Regions from separate parts of the Brevibacillus sp. genome, predicted to be linked through region 3. Evidence: riboswitches for the same ligand, from Rfam matches in the RefSeq annotation. Region 3 holds a riboswitch; each other region holds the start of a gene.
The links. Region 3 has a riboswitch for cyclic di-AMP ahead of DEP07_RS10175 (C40 family peptidase). Riboswitches for the same ligand answer to the same signal wherever they lie in the genome.
Positions count from the first base shown of each region.

Region 1 (5,463 bases), on a different contig from region 3:
CTTTGAGCAGGCGGGATCGACAACGTACAGCACGGCCCTCTCGACTTTGATCGTAGGAGCCATCCTGCTGGTGCTCGCGGCGGGCAGTCTGTGGAAACGATACTGGCAACGGAGGATCGAACAATGAACAGTGCGCGGGTAATAGGGGTATCGAAAAAATTCGGGAATGTCACGGCGCTCCACCATCTCGATTTGCAGATCGGCCAGGGCGAGTTTGTCGCTTTGCTCGGTCCGAGCGGCTGCGGCAAAACGACGCTGCTGCGGCTCCTTGCCGGGTTCGAATCCCCGACAAGCGGAGAAATCTGGATCAACAACGAGTGTGTAGCCAGCGCGGCCAAGCGCAAGCCGCCGGAAGAACGGCGGATTGGCATGGTGTTTCAGTCGTTCGCCCTCTGGCCGCATTTGACGGTCTACGAAAACGTGGCGTTTCCTTTGCAGCATCAACAGCAGGTGCCGGAAGCGTACAAGCAAAACCCGAAAGCGCGGGTAGCCCAGATGCTGGAGATGGTCGGTCTGGGCGGTATGGAGGAGCGGTTCCCCAGTCAGCTTTCCGGTGGGCAAAAGCAGCGTGTGGCGCTGGCGCGCGCCATCGTGTTCAATCCGACCTTGTTGCTGATGGACGAACCGTTGAGCAGTCTGGACGCCGAGCTGCGCATGCAGATGCGAAAAGAAATCCAGTTCATTCACCGCGAACTGGGTACGTCGATTGTCTATGTGACGCACGATCAATCCGAGGCACTGGCCATGGCTGATCGCATTGTCGTGATGAAGGGCGGCAGAGTTGAGCAGGCAGGCACTCCGCACGACATTTACTACGCCCCGGAGTCGCCGTTTGTCGCCAAGTTTGTCGGCAGAGCCAACTTTTTAAAAGGGAACTGGGCTGCCGCGAACACCTTTTTGCTGGAAAAACAGGGAGCGTCATCGTTGCCGATCACCGTTTCGCGTGATTTTTCCGCTTTTTTCGATCAGCAAGTATTGCCTGTTCGCCCGGACCAGTTGAAGCTGTCCACCTGGCAACAAGGCGCGGACGGGATCATGGGCAAGGTCGCTCACGTCCAGTTTCAGGGCCGGGAGCTGATTTACTCGATTCGCGTCGGGGAAGAGGAATGGGAAGTGGTCACCGATATTAGCGAGCGGTTTGCTTACGATGATTCTGTACTGGTGAGCATTTGCGTGTAAGCTGGAAAGCAGGCGAAATAGCTTTCATTGGTGAGCAACCGATAGCTAATGTCAGGATATAAATAAAGAACGATCAAGCATGAGGCAAGCAGGCAGAAGCGAGCATTCACAATAATTGGCAGCAGGCGTATAATCAAATCACATTACCGAATCTGATTCAAACATTTCATACGGCCTAGTTCCGGGGCAACCCGGAAGCGGGGGAACCAATCTTTTGGGGTTAATCCTGAGCAATCAGGAGGGATGAGATAAGTCTTCTCTGCCATCCTACCCGTCAGCTAACCTCGTCGGCCAAAGCAGGGAAGGTTCATGAAGCGATGAAGTCTGGGCAATGATGCGAAAAAAGAGGAGCGGTCCTCTTCGGGCGCGTTTATAGGCCATTTCAGACTTTTTCTTTGGGACCTTTGTTCTTGAGAAAAAGGATGAAATAGGTCTATTTTTTATGGCGATTTTCATGTGTGGCTTTTGTCATACGCGTGCATGTCGATGTGCGAGGATGGCGGGCGGCAAATGAATTTCGGCATAAACCCGGTGCATGAAACCAAAAAACGAACAGCGAAATCAGGAAGACAGCGTACAGGGAGCCTTTTGCACAGGGGCGCCAGGTATTAGGTAAGCCTGCGTTATTCTGCAAAAATCGAGCGTACACAAGCGGCAGCGTCTGCAGGTGGTTCGTCCGGTTGGAAGCGGAACTTCGCAGGTTTTTTCATTTGGGAAAACAAGAAAGGGAGGAAAGGCTCATGCCCAAAATGACAGTCAGGCAATTGACGAAAGTGTTTGGCAAGCAGCCGCAGGCAGCGTTAAAGCTGTTGGAGCAAGGATGGACAAAGGAGCAAATTTTTAAAGAGACAGGGCAATCGATCGGTGTGAACCAGATCAGCTTCTCGGTAGCAGAGGGCGAAATTTTCGTCATTATGGGGCTGTCAGGCAGCGGCAAATCTACCTTGATCCGACTTTGCAACCGCCTGATTGAGCCAACCACTGGGAGCGTTCAGATCGATGGCGAAGAACTCATTGGTATGAAGCCGGCTCATTTGCGCGAGGTACGCAGGAGAAAGCTCGGCATGGTTTTTCAAAATTTCGCGCTCTTCCCACAGCGAACGGTACGGGAAAACATCGAATTCGGTTTGGAGATTCAGCAAGTACCGCATGGATTGAGGCAAGAAAAAGCACGCGAAGCGCTTGCGCTCGTCGGGCTTTCCGAGTGGGAAAATGCCTTCCCTGATCAATTGAGCGGCGGAATGAGGCAGAGGGTCGGCCTGGCCCGGGCGCTCGCCAACAATCCCGACATTTTGCTGATGGATGAAGCGTTCAGTGCCCTTGATCCGCTGATTCGAAAAGACATGCAGGATGAGCTGCTAGAGCTTCAGCTAACGATGAAAAAGACTATTTTGTTCATTACTCACGATCTGCATGAGGCATTGCGGCTCGGTGACCGGATCGCCCTGATGAAAGACGGTCGCTTCATCCAGGTCGGGCGTCCCGAAGAAATCATGACCGATCCTGCGGATGAATTCGTGAAAAAATTCGTTGAGGATGCAGACTTGTCCAAAGTGCTGGTGGCAAAACACGTGATGAAAAGGGCAGAAGCGATTACTCCTGACAAAGGTGCGAGGGTGGCCCTCCAGCTCATGATGGACAACGGGGTATCCAGTCTGTACATCGTAGACAAAAAGCGGACATTGCTTGGGCTTGTTACCGCCTATGACGTTTCGCTTGCGATCAATACGGGCGAGTCGCTTGAAACCATGATGAAAAAAGATATCCCCAGCGTGGGGCCAGATGCCCGTCTGAACAGCCTGTTTCCTCTGATGGCAGATTTGCACGTTCCGATTGCTGTCGTGGGTGAGGAGCGGCGTCTGTTGGGCGTCATTGTCAAGGGAGCGGTGCTCGGCGGGCTTGTCGGCAAGGTCAATCCGCAGCAGGGAGCAGAGGTGATGCCTCATGGATTCCGTGCCTAAGTTGCCGATCGGTGAGTGGGTGGAACGAATCGTTGAGGCGCTCGGTCAGCACAAAGGCATTTTGTTCGATCCGATCGCGATCATCATTTCGGGAATGGTCACGTACTTTACCGAGGTTTTGGCTGCGATACCGTCTGTTATTCTCATTTTGCTGTTCGGGGCGCTGGCCTGGGTATTTGGCGGGCGATCTTCGATGTTTTTCACATTGCTTGGGCTGTTTCTCATTGCCAATCTGGGGTACTGGGATGAAACGGTCGAAACGCTCGGCTTGGTTATTGCTTCTGCCCTGTTGTCCATCACTGTAGGGATTCCTGCGGGTATTGCCTGCGCGCGAAGCGATACTTTCACGAAGCTGGTCATGCCGTTGCTAGATTTGATGCAGACGATGCCAGCATTCGTTTACTTGATCCCGGCCATTTTCTTTTTTGGACTGGGCGAAGTACCAGGGGTCATTGCTTCCGTTATCTTTGCGCTGCCGCCGATCGTCCGATTTACGAATCTCGGCATACGTCAGGTTCCGCCGGAGCTTGCAGAAGCAGCGGATGCTTTCGGCTCATCGAGATGGCAAAAGTTGATGAAGGTGCAACTGCCTTTGGCGAAGACGACCATCATGGCGGGAGTCAACCAGTGCATCATGCTTGCGCTTTCGATGGTGGTTATCGCCGCCATGATCGGAGCAAAAGGATTGGGAGCCGATGTTTATCGGGCTGTATCCCAGGTGGATATCGGCAAAGGTTTTGAAGCGGGGTTATCGATCGTGATTATTGCTATCGTTCTGGACCGCATTTCCCAGCATGCCAAACAAAAGGAGAGAAAAGCGTTATGAACAAGTTCACGCGAAAAAATGCACTGACATGGGTGGTGGCTGCGGCTATTATGCTGGCAGGCTGCTCTCAGCAAGGCTCTACACCGACAGGGGCGACGATTGGGCACAATCCGAATCCCGTCCAGGTGCCGAAGAACGCGATTGGGGAAGCAGTGGGATATAAAATCATCGGAATTGACGCTGGTGCCGGCTCGATGGTGAAGACTGAGGAAGTCATGAAGCTGTACGGCCTGGACAACTGGCAGCTCGTAGAAGGATCGGATGCGGCGATGACTGCCGCGCTGACGCGTGCCTACGAACAGAAGCAACCAATTATCATCACGGGTTGGACGCCGCATTGGATGTTCAAAAAACTGGATCTGAAATATTTGCAGGACCCGAAAAACGGCTTTGGCGGAGCTGAACAGATTCATACCATCGTTCGAAAAGGATTGAAGCAGGATCACCCTGCCGCCTATCGGTTTCTGGACGCGTTCCAATGGAAGCCTGCGGACATGGAAGCTGTGATGGTACATATTTTGGACGGGAAAAAACCAGAGGAAGCGGCTGCGGAGTGGGTGAAAAACAACGAAGACAAGGTCGGGAAGTGGGTAGAGGGGCTTGCTCCGGTTCAAAAAGAAAAGCTGACCATCGCTTACGTGGCATGGGACTCGGAAATTGCCAGTTCGCACATAGTGAAGGAAGTGCTGGAGACAAAGCTCGGATATGAGGTGGAATTGAGTCAGGTCCAGGCTGGACCGATGTGGGCAGGCGTAGCCATGGGCGATGTGGACGGGATGGTAGCAGCCTGGCTTCCCTCTACCGATGCGAGCTACCTCAAAAAGTTCGGGGATCAGTTGGAAGACCTTGGCCCCAATCTGGACGGAACCAAAATCGGGTTGGTGGTTCCAGGCTATATGAACATCCAGTCGATTGAGGAGCTCAAATAAACGGGAAGAGGAGGGGCTGGCATGAAAAATTGTCTGGTCATTGGGGTGGGAGAGGCATTCACGTCTTTTGTGCAGACGATCAGAGGAGGCAGTGACTCTCTGTTCTTCCGGAAAAGTCCTGTTGCCTATTCGCTGATCAGGGGAGAGCGTCACTCCTGCACAGAAAAGTTGTCGCCCATTTCTTTCGATGAAAGCTATCTTCATCAAGAGGAGTTGTTAGTCTATCAGTCTGTCTATCTGTTTGTGGACGAATGGCCAGAAGGGCGTGATTTCATTACTTTGTTTCGGCAGTTGGGCACTTGCCGCATTTTCGTTCTGACACAGGAGCAGCAAAATGCGAGTTTATACAAAGGGTTAGGTGCCCATTATGTCATCATCAGCAAGCCAGGGTACAAGGGATATCGATGGCTGGCAGAACAACTCAGCGGTTGATTGGAAAAAGGCTCCGTCAGTAAGCAGGCGGAGCCGCCTTTTCGATGCACAGGTATTCAGTTGAGGAATCAGCCCAGCATTTTTTCGAGGTCCTTGTCCAACACGTAAACCTCGATTCGCTCCCCCATCTTGGTGC
Region 1 covers NZ_DOTK01000056.1:27,406-32,868, forward strand. The annotation lists gene DEP07_RS17640 (ABC transporter permease) at 1-127, shown strand, start outside; gene DEP07_RS17645 (ABC transporter ATP-binding protein) at 124-1,179, shown strand; cyclic di-AMP (ydaO/yuaA leader) riboswitch at 1,342-1,488, shown strand; gene DEP07_RS17650 (quaternary amine ABC transporter ATP-binding protein) at 1,920-3,140, shown strand; gene DEP07_RS17655 (ABC transporter permease) at 3,124-3,966, shown strand; gene DEP07_RS17660 (glycine betaine ABC transporter substrate-binding protein) at 3,963-4,895, shown strand; gene DEP07_RS17665 (hypothetical protein) at 4,917-5,327, shown strand; gene DEP07_RS17670 (DUF2294 domain-containing protein) at 5,396-5,463, opposite strand, start outside.
Region 1: it holds a riboswitch for cyclic di-AMP, as region 3 does, so the genes downstream of both, DEP07_RS17650 (quaternary amine ABC transporter ATP-binding protein) here and DEP07_RS10175 (C40 family peptidase) in region 3, are expected to answer to the same signal.

Region 2 (5,463 bases), on a different contig from region 3:
GCTTTGGCTAGAGGGCCAAAACGCTTTTTGTGCTTATTTTGCCACTGCTTTTTCCAAGTCTTTGACGCCGCTGTAGATCAATTGGAACAGATCGTCGATGTTGTCCTCTTCGATGCAAGAGAAAGCGATGCGCAGATCGGTTTGGCCGAGAGCGATCGTACCTACGCCGTACTGTTCCAGCAAGTGCTGGCGCAATGCTTCCGCTTCGACGGTTTTCAGCTTGAGGCACATGAAGTAACCGGAGTTGAACGGATAGTAGCCCCAGGCGTCGTCGAATTTGCCGCTGTCGAGCAGTTGCTTCACGCGGTTGGCGCGGCCTCTCATGATTTCCAGCTTCTCCTGTTTTTGTGCCTTGAACTCAGGAGAGGTGAGAGCTTGCAGGACGAATGTTTGCGATGGGTGAGATCCGCTGGAAATGGTTGCGCGGATAATGCCCAATGTTTTTTGCTCCAGCGCGGCGAGCAGGTCGCTGGAAGGAGCTGCATATGTGATAAAGCCGACGCGGAAGCCCCAAACGTATTCTTCTTTGGTCGCGCCATCTACTTTAATAGGGAGGATGCGCGGATGTACGTTTGCCAGGCTAGGGAACAGCGACTCGTGCATGGAGTCTTCGAAGAACAGGCCAAAGTACGCATCGTCTGTTACGGCTACGATGTTGATGCCCGCTTCTGCTCCTTCTTTGAGCGCTGCCACGATTTGACGGCCTTCTTCTGCCCCTGGCGTGTACCCTGTCGGGTTGTTCGGGAAGTTCAGGACGACAATCGCTTTTCCTTTATCTTTTTGCGCCAAAATCGCTTCACGCAATCCGGAGGCATTAAACTTCATCTCATCGTTATACAATGGATAGTAGACCATTTCAGCACCGCGACGGATGGAGAAAGTCAGCTCGTAGTTTTCCCAGTTTTTGTCCGGGATGATGACGCTGTCGCCGTTGTCCGCAAACAGGTCTGCAACCACGCTCAGGCCGTGGGTCAAAGCGTTGGTGACAATCGGATTGCTGAACGTCAGGTTCGCCAGCGAAGGCTGTTCCTCCATCATTTTTTGCCGCCATGCTGCACGCAGCTCAGGCTTTCCGGCGGGAGGAGCGTACTCGTACAAATCTTTTGGCGCATAGGCCGACAGATTGTCTTGAATCACTTTCAGGTGCATCGGTTGGCCGTTTTCCAGGGCGATCCCAATTGTTGCATTGTATTTTTTCGCTTTTGCTTTCGCTTCAGCCGATTGGCTCAGAATTCCTTCTTTTGGAAAGTAAATCAGCTTGCCGATGTTGGACATCATCTCAAAAACGTGTGGATTTTCCCGCTGAATCGTCTCATTCAGCTGTGATGCCAGTGAATGCATGGTAGCCTCCCTCTTCCTTTGGAACATCTGTTTATCATCAACAATAAAGATAGCGCATCTACATGCATTTGTCATCTAGCAGGCAGGGATTTTTCAGATTTTTGAACGGATTCTTTTGACAATGGGTGAAAACGTTTGCTACGTTGTAAACACATAGAGGGGCAGGAGGGATTGTACCGATGGCAGAACGGAGTATCGTTCTATTAGGGAATCCGATTTTGCGCGACAGGTCGAGAAAAGTGACATCCATGACTCCCCAGACAGAAACGATTTTGCAAGACATGAAGCATACGCTGTACGCCAAAAAAGGACGGGCCGGATTGTCGGCTGTGCAAATCGGCGTTTTGCAGCGGCTGGTTGTGCTGGATTGCGGCAGCGGCCTTGTCGAGCTGATCAACCCGGAGATTGTGGACGTGAGCGGCGTTCAGATAGGTCCAGAAGCTTGCCTGTCGATTCCGGGGGTGATCGGGATCGTGAGTCGGGCACGCTCTGTAAAAGTGCGGACAGAGACGCGCAGCGGCGAGAAGCACGTCTTTGAGGCAGAAGATTTTTTCGCGCGTTGTCTTCAGCATGAGCTGGATCATCTGGAAGGAATTTTGTTCATCGATCACGTAGAAGCACTGTACTCTGCGAAAACGGGCAAACAGCTCAGGCCAAAAGACGCCAATGCGATCCTGGCATACAGAAGAGACGTCTACCGACAAGCATGACAAGCGCTTGATGTTTTGTGACAACAAGGAGAATGACAAATGAAGCGTTGGAACATCGTATTAACAGGGTTCGGAACCGTAGGCAAGCAAATCGCGCGACTGCTGCAAGAACGTAAGGACCGTTACCGCCAGTTGTACCAGGCCGACGTCAGGCTTGTCGGCGTCGCCCGCTCAATTGGCAGCTTATACGATCCGCATGGACTTGCGGAAGAGGGCTTGAACGCATTTGCCCAAGAAAAGAAAGCGGTTGATTCGGCATGGAACGCCGAAGCATGGTTGGCGAAAACAGAAGCGGACATCTTGATCGAAGCCGGGCCGTCCGATGTCCAAACGGGAGGAGCGAGCCTTGGCTTTATCCGCCAGGCGCTTACAAAAGGAATGCACGCCATTGCCGTGTCAAAAGGTGCGCTCGTCGTCGATTACAGCGGCTTGTCCGCTTTGGCAAAAGAGCAAGGCGTCCAGTTGAAAATCAGCGGGGCGACTGCGGCGGCTTTGCCGACCATCGACCTGTTTACCTACAATTTGGCTGGCTGTGAAATCAGGCACGTAGAAGGCATTTTTACCGGAACGACCAATTTTGTGCTGACGAGCATGATGGAAGAAGGGATCAGCAGCGAAGAGGCGATCCGGCGGGCGCAAGCGATGGGAATCGCAGAGCCTGACCCGACATATGACATCGAAGGCTTTGACACCGCATCCAAGCTGACGATTTTGGCCAATGCTGCGTTCGCTGCTCCAATCAAGCTGTCCGACATCCCGCGGGCCAGCGTACGCGAGGTGACACCAGAACAAATAGCGGAGTGGAAACAAAGCGGGCGTGTGCCCAAGCTGGTCGGGACGATCAGGCCGACTGCGGACGGGATTCAAGCGGCTGTAGAATTGAAAGCGGTTGAAGCGAGCCACCCTTTTGCCCGTGTAAAAGGCACTACGAAGGCGATTCGGGTCGAAACCGATGTGATGGGAGAGGTGATGGTGGTCGGCGGGAAGTCAGACCCTGTAGCAGCGGCAGCCGCAGCGCTGAAAGACCTGGAACATATTCTCAGCAAGTAAAAGCGCAGTTCCTAAACGGCAACAGCTCTGAGCAAGCTTCGTCTCTTTTCCAGCGATCGGCAGGCATGTATTTGCTGCTTTCACGCGCATACTACCGATGTACCACAAACACAAACTATATCCAAATTAGCGGCGAGGGGGCCATACGATGAAACAATCATCTGATGTCAATGCCGAACTGCAACAAGTTTCTGCCTATCCGACCAAACAGAAGATGAACCAAAAGGATGTCGCTCTGTTTGACGAGCAGAAAGGTTGCGGCTGCACCCCCGAAGCGAAAAACGCGGCAAATACGGAGCAAGGCTAGCTCCACACGAGAAAAGCCGGGTCTCTTTGTGCGAAGAGAAACCCGGCTTTCGTGTGAAACGATTGTTTTATCCGATAAATTCTTGAACCCAGTAGCCGTTCGTGTATCCGACACCGATTTTGGTAAAGGCCGGGTTCATAATGTTTTTGCGGTGGCCATCACTGTTCATCCATTGCGTCATGACTTCTTCAGGGCTGCGTTGACCCATGGCGATGTTCTCGCCCGCAGTCATATAAGAGATGCCAAACTGCTTCATCATGTCAAATGGCGAACCGTACGTAGGGCTTGTATGGTCGAAGTAGTTGTTGTTCGACATGTCCGCTGCTTTTGCAAGTGCCACTTTGGACAAAGAAGCGTCCATCGTCACGGGAGCCAGTCCTGCTTTTGCGCGTTCCTGATTGACGAGATCAGCGACTTGCTTGGCGAAATCTCCTGTTTTAGCCTGGTCAGCTTGTCCGGTTGGAGCCGCAGGTGTAGTTGCAACTGGTTGCGCAGGTGCTTGCGGTGCTGTTTGCGCTGGTTTTTGTACGGGCTTTTGCACTGGCTGCTGCTGAACAGGTACTTGCTTTACTGGTGGAACAACAACCTGATTTTGCTGGGCATTGGATGCAAAAGGCAATTGTCCCGCATATGGAATCCATTGATAGGAAAATTGATATGGTGTACTGTTACCGTTTTTCAACGGGCAGTTTGCGGAAGTTGCAGCAGAAGCAGAAGTAGTAAATCCGGTCAAGGCCAAGCCCAATCCCAGAGTCATGGCGATGGCAGTAGCTCCAAAACGTTTCATATTCACATCGTCTCCTTTTTTTGGCCTACGAGGTTAGTTGTCGGATTCGGGTTGAGAAAACAACCCTACGCTCCTTCGAGCGATTCACCCCATAGCGGATTTTGTTGATCCGCGTAAAAGATCCCCCGCACTTCCATTCGTGAGGAAGTTTCGGCGTATTGGTTTGGCATGACCCAGAATATCAGACCATCCCGCCCGAAATAAAGGAGTAATATCTGCCAATCTGCTGGAAACGTTGGTGCTAGTGCGTTTATTTCGCTTCGTCTTCGTCGTCCTTCCACGCTGTCAATCCGCCGAGCAGCGCTTTTGCCTCATATCCGTGCTCGCGCAGCAAAGCTGCCGCTTTTTGGGCTTTATTTCCCGTTGTGCATACAGTGATGATCTGTCTTTCTTTGACGGCCCGTTCTGTTTCTTCATCTAATAGTTTGTCGCCCTGCGCAAGCATGTGCACGTAAGGAACATTTCGCGTGTCAGCGAATTTGCTTTCCACACTGCCTGTCTGAAATTTGGCTTCGTCGCGAACATCAAGGAACAAAATCGGAGTACCCTTTTCCAAAAGTTGCTTGATTTCTTGCTTTGTATACACTTCTTTTGACATGAATCATCCCTCCAGAACCTTAGTGTATCAGGTGAGAAACGGGCCGTGTAGCATCTAAATAGTTGATTATAGCGTATTTGTATGATAGAATGATAGTATTACTTGAATAATTAAGCCTAATTCATCGAGGTGCATAATGATGCTGATGGATAACGTTTTTGGATTCCCGATTCACACTGGCGCGGTCATCGGAGCCGCAAGGATGGGAGAGAGGAAGGGCTTTCGTCGTTTTAGGTTTTCAAAAAGTTTTGGTTTTAACATGGCAGTTCCGTCCTATGACACTTTCATATTGTCGAAGTAGAATAAATTCACATATCATGAAGGCGTATTGCAATCAGATGTTGGAGTATTTCTTCATGATATGTGAGCTTTATTTGCCTCGGTAAATATGACTGCATATTCAAATTGACTTTTGGAGGTTTTTTTACATGCAATCGAACGGAACAGTTAAATGGTTTAACGCAGAAAAAGGTTATGGCTTTATTCAAGTAGAAGGCGGAGACGACGTTTTCGTACACTACAGCGCAATCCAAGGTGACGGCTTCAAAACTTTGGAAGAAGGTCAACGCGTTCAGTTCAACATCGTAACTGGCAACCGTGGCCCACAAGCTGAGAACGTAACAAAACTGTAAACCTCCTTTATAAAAGAAACTGTCCTGAGTGGGCAGTT
Region 2 covers NZ_DOTK01000072.1:24-5,486, reverse strand. The annotation lists gene DEP07_RS21645 (hypothetical protein) at 1-11, shown strand, start outside; gene DEP07_RS21640 (aminotransferase class I/II-fold pyridoxal phosphate-dependent enzyme) at 34-1,341, opposite strand; gene def (peptide deformylase) at 1,521-2,051, shown strand; gene DEP07_RS21630 (homoserine dehydrogenase) at 2,091-3,101, shown strand; gene DEP07_RS21625 (hypothetical protein) at 3,250-3,408, shown strand; gene DEP07_RS21620 (CAP domain-containing protein) at 3,476-4,195, opposite strand; cyclic di-AMP (ydaO/yuaA leader) riboswitch at 4,203-4,361, opposite strand; gene DEP07_RS21615 (rhodanese-like domain-containing protein) at 4,446-4,793, opposite strand; gene DEP07_RS21610 (cold-shock protein) at 5,222-5,425, shown strand.
Region 2: it holds a riboswitch for cyclic di-AMP, as region 3 does, so the genes downstream of both, DEP07_RS21620 (CAP domain-containing protein) here and DEP07_RS10175 (C40 family peptidase) in region 3, are expected to answer to the same signal.

Region 3 (5,463 bases):
GTTTGGGGGCGGGCCAAGGGTTTGTATCGGAAACAACTTCGCCCTGATGGAAGCGGCATTGTTGCTTGCGACGATTGCGCAGCGATATCGCTTGCGGCTTGCGGAGCCTGGACAGGTAGTGGAGCCAGAGCCGCTGGTTACGCTGCGTCCGAAAAACGGACTGCCCATGCGCCTGGAAAAACGGGATTAAGGCAAAAAAAAGAGGCATCTTTTCACTACGGTTTCGCCGTGATGTGTCAGATACCGAACTGGGGGTTATTTATCACTGAAAGCAACATGCTTACAAGAAATACTTTAACAGAGAAATATAAAGAATAAATTAACTGACAATAAATCTAAATAAACTATCCGTGGAAAAAGGGAATGGTGAAGGAGAAGCTGCTTCCTATTCCCTGTTCGCTGTTTACCGTGAGTTCTCCGCCATGGCGGCGCACGATGCTCTGGCAGATCGTCAGTCCGAGCCCTGTGCCGCCGTTGTTGCGGTTGCGGGATTTCTCCGCGCGGTAAAACTTGTTGAAGACTTTCGGCAAATCTTCGGCAGCAATTCCTTCCCCTTTGTCGATCACGGAGAACAGCACGTGACCTTCTCGCTGATCGCATGTAATCAAAATCGAGCCATTCGGTTTGTTGTAGTGAATCGCATTGTTGATCAAGTTTTCCATGACGCGGCGCAGCTTGGTTTCATCGGCCTCGATGTGCAGCTCATTGGAGACGCGCAGTTTCCATTGAAAAGTCAATCCGGCTTCTTTCACCCGCGCCAGGTAGTCCTCGATAATTCCCTTCAAAAAGCCTTTTACGTGAATGCGGCTAATGTTGAGCCGCACCTCTGTGCTTTGCACGGTAAAGTCTTGCAGCTCGTCCAGCAGCTTTTCCAGATCGCTCGTCTTCACTTCGATCTTGCCCATTTGCTTCTGGATGCGCATCAAATCCGTGACGCGGCCAGAGCCGATATAGGAGGCGTACCCTTTGATCGTAGTCAGCGGCGTGCGGAAATCGTGGGCGATCGAAGCGATCATCTCAGATTGCCGTTCTTCGGAAAAACGCAGTTCATCGACCATGTCGCCAAAGTAGCGAAACAACTGTCCGAACTCGTCATGGGAGCGATACGTAAACGTCACCAGCCGCTTGCCTTCGCGAATTTCCTGCGTGACACGGGCCAGTTCGCTAACCGGACGCAAAATCCAGCGGACGAACAGAGTGAGCAACAGCAAGCCGACCAGCACGAGGCTTCCGTAAATAAACCAGAGCATCATCGAGACTCCGGTTGTGCCCATAATGTCGTAATCGTCCGTGTAGAAATAGATGACAATCTCGCCTTCACGGGGAGGCTCTTGCTGAAAATGGTATTCTGCCACGACTTTCAGGTCGCTTTTCGTGGTGGAAGGGAGGGACAGCTTCAAGGAGTAGGCTTTTGACGGCCTGTGGTAAATCGTGTTGCCGCTCGCGTCCTTCACGACCATCCGGTACATGACGTCTTCTGGCAACTGCTTCTCCAGCTCCTGGCGCTCGATCGGGTCCTTGAAGTTGCTGGAGCGCAGCAGTTGGTTGACCCGGACCTTTTCTGCCTGGTACTGGTTGTGACGGTCGTTTTTCAACTGGTCGATGATGATGTCCTGAAAAACGAACTTGAACAGCAGGATGTTGAGCGTAATCAACGCGATAAAAGAAAGAAACAGTTTTTTGCGGAGGCTCATCTAAAGCTTCTCCCCGATGAATACGTAGCCCGTCCCCCACTGAGTTTTGATGAATTGCCGCTCTGTTTCCAGCTTCTCGCGCAAGTTTTTGATGTGTACCGTCACCGTATTGAGCGAGCCGTAGCCATAGCCCCAGACGCGGTCGTAAATTTGTTCCCGCGTGAAGACGATACCCGCATTTTCAGCGAGAAAAGTCAGCAGTTGAAACTCTTTCGTGGACAACTCGATCTTTTGGTTGTTGACGTAGACGGAATACGTTTCTTTATGGATTTCCAAATCCTTGAACTTCAAGACCGTGATCGGGGAACCGGAGGCGTCTTTTTCCGGCTGCTCCTCGGTATGCTTGCGGATGCGCTCGTAGCGGCGCAGATGGGCGCGTATGCGGGCGAGCAGTTCTTCCGTGTCAAACGGCTTCGTAATGTAATCATCGGCCCCGATTTCAAAACCGACTACTTTGTCTACGGCCTTGCTTTTGGCGCTGAGAAACAAAATAGGCAAGTCCCATTCCCGACGGATTTGCGAGCACAGCTCGTAGCCGCTCATGTTAGGCATCATGATATCGAGCAGAATGAGATTAGGCCGCTCTCCCTGGCTGAGCAGGGCAAGTGCATCCTCGCCATTTTCCGCAGAGGAGACCTGAAAGCCTTCGTTTTCCAAAATATCTTCAAGCAGTTCAATAATCTCCTGATTGTCGTCAACGATTAAAATGTGATCTTTCACCGGAATTACCCCCAGTTACTTCTATTAATAAGTGGACAAGTGTCATGGCAAAAAAAGAATCAGCCTTGTCTATCATAACATGCTTTCACAGAATAGGAACAAGTATCCCTTCATTCATGCTTATTTCCTTATAAGTAAGGGCACCTAATTAGACCTGGTACTAAATTTCGTCAGAAAAAGCCAGAGACGATTGTCCCTGGCTCTTATGTTTTTGCCGAACTACTTCTTTTTTGGTTGATTTTCCGGCAACGATGCAGCTTGCACCGCGTTTTCCTTTTTCGGAGTGTCCGCCTTTGCTTCCAGAACAGGCGAGCTGATGCGCTTGGCACCAACAAAACGCTTGCTCCAGTAGTACGGGTCGTTCAACTTGGTGTTGACGACTCCGCGGCCGGATTCCGAATGCACGAATGTGCCGTCCCCGATGTAGATGCCCACGTGAGAGATGCTTCGTCCGTTTGTATTAAAGAACACAAGATCTCCTGGTTGCAAGTCTTTCCGTGCAACTTCTGTACCGTACTCATATTGAGAGGCAGAATTGTGCGGCAGGTCTACACCTAACGCGTCAAATACGTAGCGTGTGAAACCGGAGCAGTCGAAGCCTTTTTTGGATGTGCCTGAAGATTTGTAAGGAACGCCGTACAGATCATCGACAACCTCTTCGAGTGTCGTGTTCTCCGCCGCATGTGCAGCGCCCGCTCCCATAGCAAGCAATCCAGCCATAAATAAAGATAGTACCACCTTGCGCAAAAGAAACTGCTCCTTTCGTGAGCCTACGAAGTTAGCTGAAGGGTTCGGTCGAAAGGACGCCCTAAGTTGCCTAACGCAACTATTCACCCCAAAAAACTGGTTCCCCCGTTTCCGACATGCGGAATTCGGCTATTTTTCGATGTTTTTTTACACGCACTCTACGAAGATTCGCTGCTTGTCCGATTTTTCCTTTTTTTTGACTGCTTGTTCATATTTTTGTCACAAAATCCTGTCTAAAGGTGTAACGTTTTGTTTCGACATTGCAAGAGCGGTTGGAATGGGGCGAAAACAGGCTCGTCCGATTATGGCAGGAAGTGCTCTCCGTCCAAGGACGGAGGGAAAAACCAACCGCACGCCCGTTATGGAAAGCCTATCCGGGGGGCTACAATAAGGGCATAAGTTAGCAAGCACCACATGCACAAGAGAATAGGAGGTAAGCGAGCAATGAGTGAACGGTCTGGAAAGGTTTTGCTCGGGCTGGTTCTCTTGCTAATCGGCGGGTTGGTTCTGCTGGATCAAATCGGAATCGACTTCGGTGACCTGATCGGGCTTTTGATTCCCGGGGTCATCATGCTGTACGGCGCTCGAAAGATTATGGGACAATCCGGTTCGCGTTTCTGGGGAATCGTGATCTTCCTCTTCGGGTTCCTGATGCTGATTGGCAAGCTCCATCTGCTGTTCCACGGCTTACTGGCCATTGGTGTGATTTATCTGGGGTATCGCTTACTGCGCCCCAGTCATGTCCCCAAAGAAGCGCCACCTGCCTGGGAGCGTCAGTGGGCCCAAAAAGTATTGAAAGAAGACGCGCTGGACGCCTGGGAAAAAGATGTGACCCGTCGCCAGCCATAGAGTTGCTCAAGTCGCGAGAGCTTTTGGATGAAATGACACGATGTGATATGATGAGGAGGAAATAAACATGAGTATTTTTAAACGTTTGCGTGACCTGACAGTAGCTTCGGTGAATGACGCTTTGGATTCGATGGAAGATCCGGTAGTCATGCTGAATCAATACATGCGAGATATGGAAGTGGAAATCGGACAAGTCGAAGTGGCTGTCGCCCGTCAGGTAGCACTGGAAAAGAAATTCCGCCAACAACTGGATGAAGCGAACACACTGATCGACAAACGCGATCGTCAAGTGAAGCTCGCTCTGACAGAAGGGGAAGATGAACTTGCTCGCCGTGCACTTGCAGACAAAAAGCAATACGAAGCGCGTGCAGCAGAGTATGAGACACTGTACCTGGCAGCATCCGAGGCAGCTACGCAAATGCGCGAGAAGCTGGCTGAGCTGAAGGAAGAGTTCTATAAAATGCGTGCGAAAAAATTCACGCTGATGGCTCGGGCACAGGTAGCTCGTACACAAAAGCAAGTGAATCATGCCGTAGTGGGAATCGGAAATCAGTCCGCAGGCCGTGGCTTTGCTCGCATGGAGGAAAAAGTGCTGCGCATGGAAGCCGAAGCGCAAATGAGCGGTCAATGGCGCCAGACAAACCTCGCTTGGGAGAACGCGCTTTCTGAGTTGGAAAAAGACGATCTGGATACAGAACTGGCAAACATCAAGGCATCGCTTCAACAGAAAAAACCAGTGTCCGCCCAGCCGGAACAATCTTGATTGGACAGGAACTGGGGGATTGGTTGTAGAATAGAGTGTGTCAATCAGGCAGCCTGTATAGCAGGCTGCTTTTCCCCTAGGAGGTACGATTCTTGGCAGACTTCATGGTCTTTTTGCGAAGGTTCATCGCTGAGCCTGGGCGTGTCGGCAGCGTGATCCCGAGTTCGCGGTTTTTATGTGAGCGAATGTTGAGCAGCGTCAATTGGGCTTCAACGGATGTTATTCTGGAGCTGGGACCTGGCACAGGAGCTTTTACCCAAACCATTTATCAAAATATCAATCCGGATACCGACTATGTGCTTGTGGAGCGTGACAGCCAGTTTCGATCCATCCTTCAATCACGCTTTCCTGATCTTCCTGTCAGGGAGGAAGCGACGAGACTCGGACAATATTTGGAGGAGATGGAGCTTGGCAAGGCAGATGTCATCATTTCCGGCCTGCCGTTTGCCAATTTCCCACAAGAGTTGCGAGCAGCCATTCTGGATGAAGTACAAAACGTATTAAAACCAGGCGGCCTGTTCATTACATTCCAATATTCGCTACAACTCCAGGCTGAGCTGCAGGCGCGTTTTCCTTGGGTAGAGACAGACTTCACCTTGCTGAATATCCCACCTGCATTCATTTATACGTGTCGAAACAGACAAAGTGAAAAAGATCGGCATGGGGCGTAAGAGAGGAGACTTTTGTGAA
Region 3 covers NZ_DOTK01000036.1:46,813-52,275, reverse strand. The annotation lists gene DEP07_RS10190 (cytochrome P450) at 1-190, shown strand, start outside; gene DEP07_RS10185 (sensor histidine kinase) at 345-1,694, opposite strand; gene DEP07_RS10180 (response regulator transcription factor) at 1,695-2,414, opposite strand; gene DEP07_RS10175 (C40 family peptidase) at 2,634-3,161, opposite strand; cyclic di-AMP (ydaO/yuaA leader) riboswitch at 3,166-3,302, opposite strand; gene DEP07_RS10170 (LiaF transmembrane domain-containing protein) at 3,606-4,010, shown strand; gene DEP07_RS10165 (PspA/IM30 family protein) at 4,078-4,773, shown strand; gene DEP07_RS10160 (class I SAM-dependent methyltransferase) at 4,866-5,444, shown strand; gene liaF (cell wall-active antibiotics response protein LiaF) at 5,459-5,463, shown strand, end outside.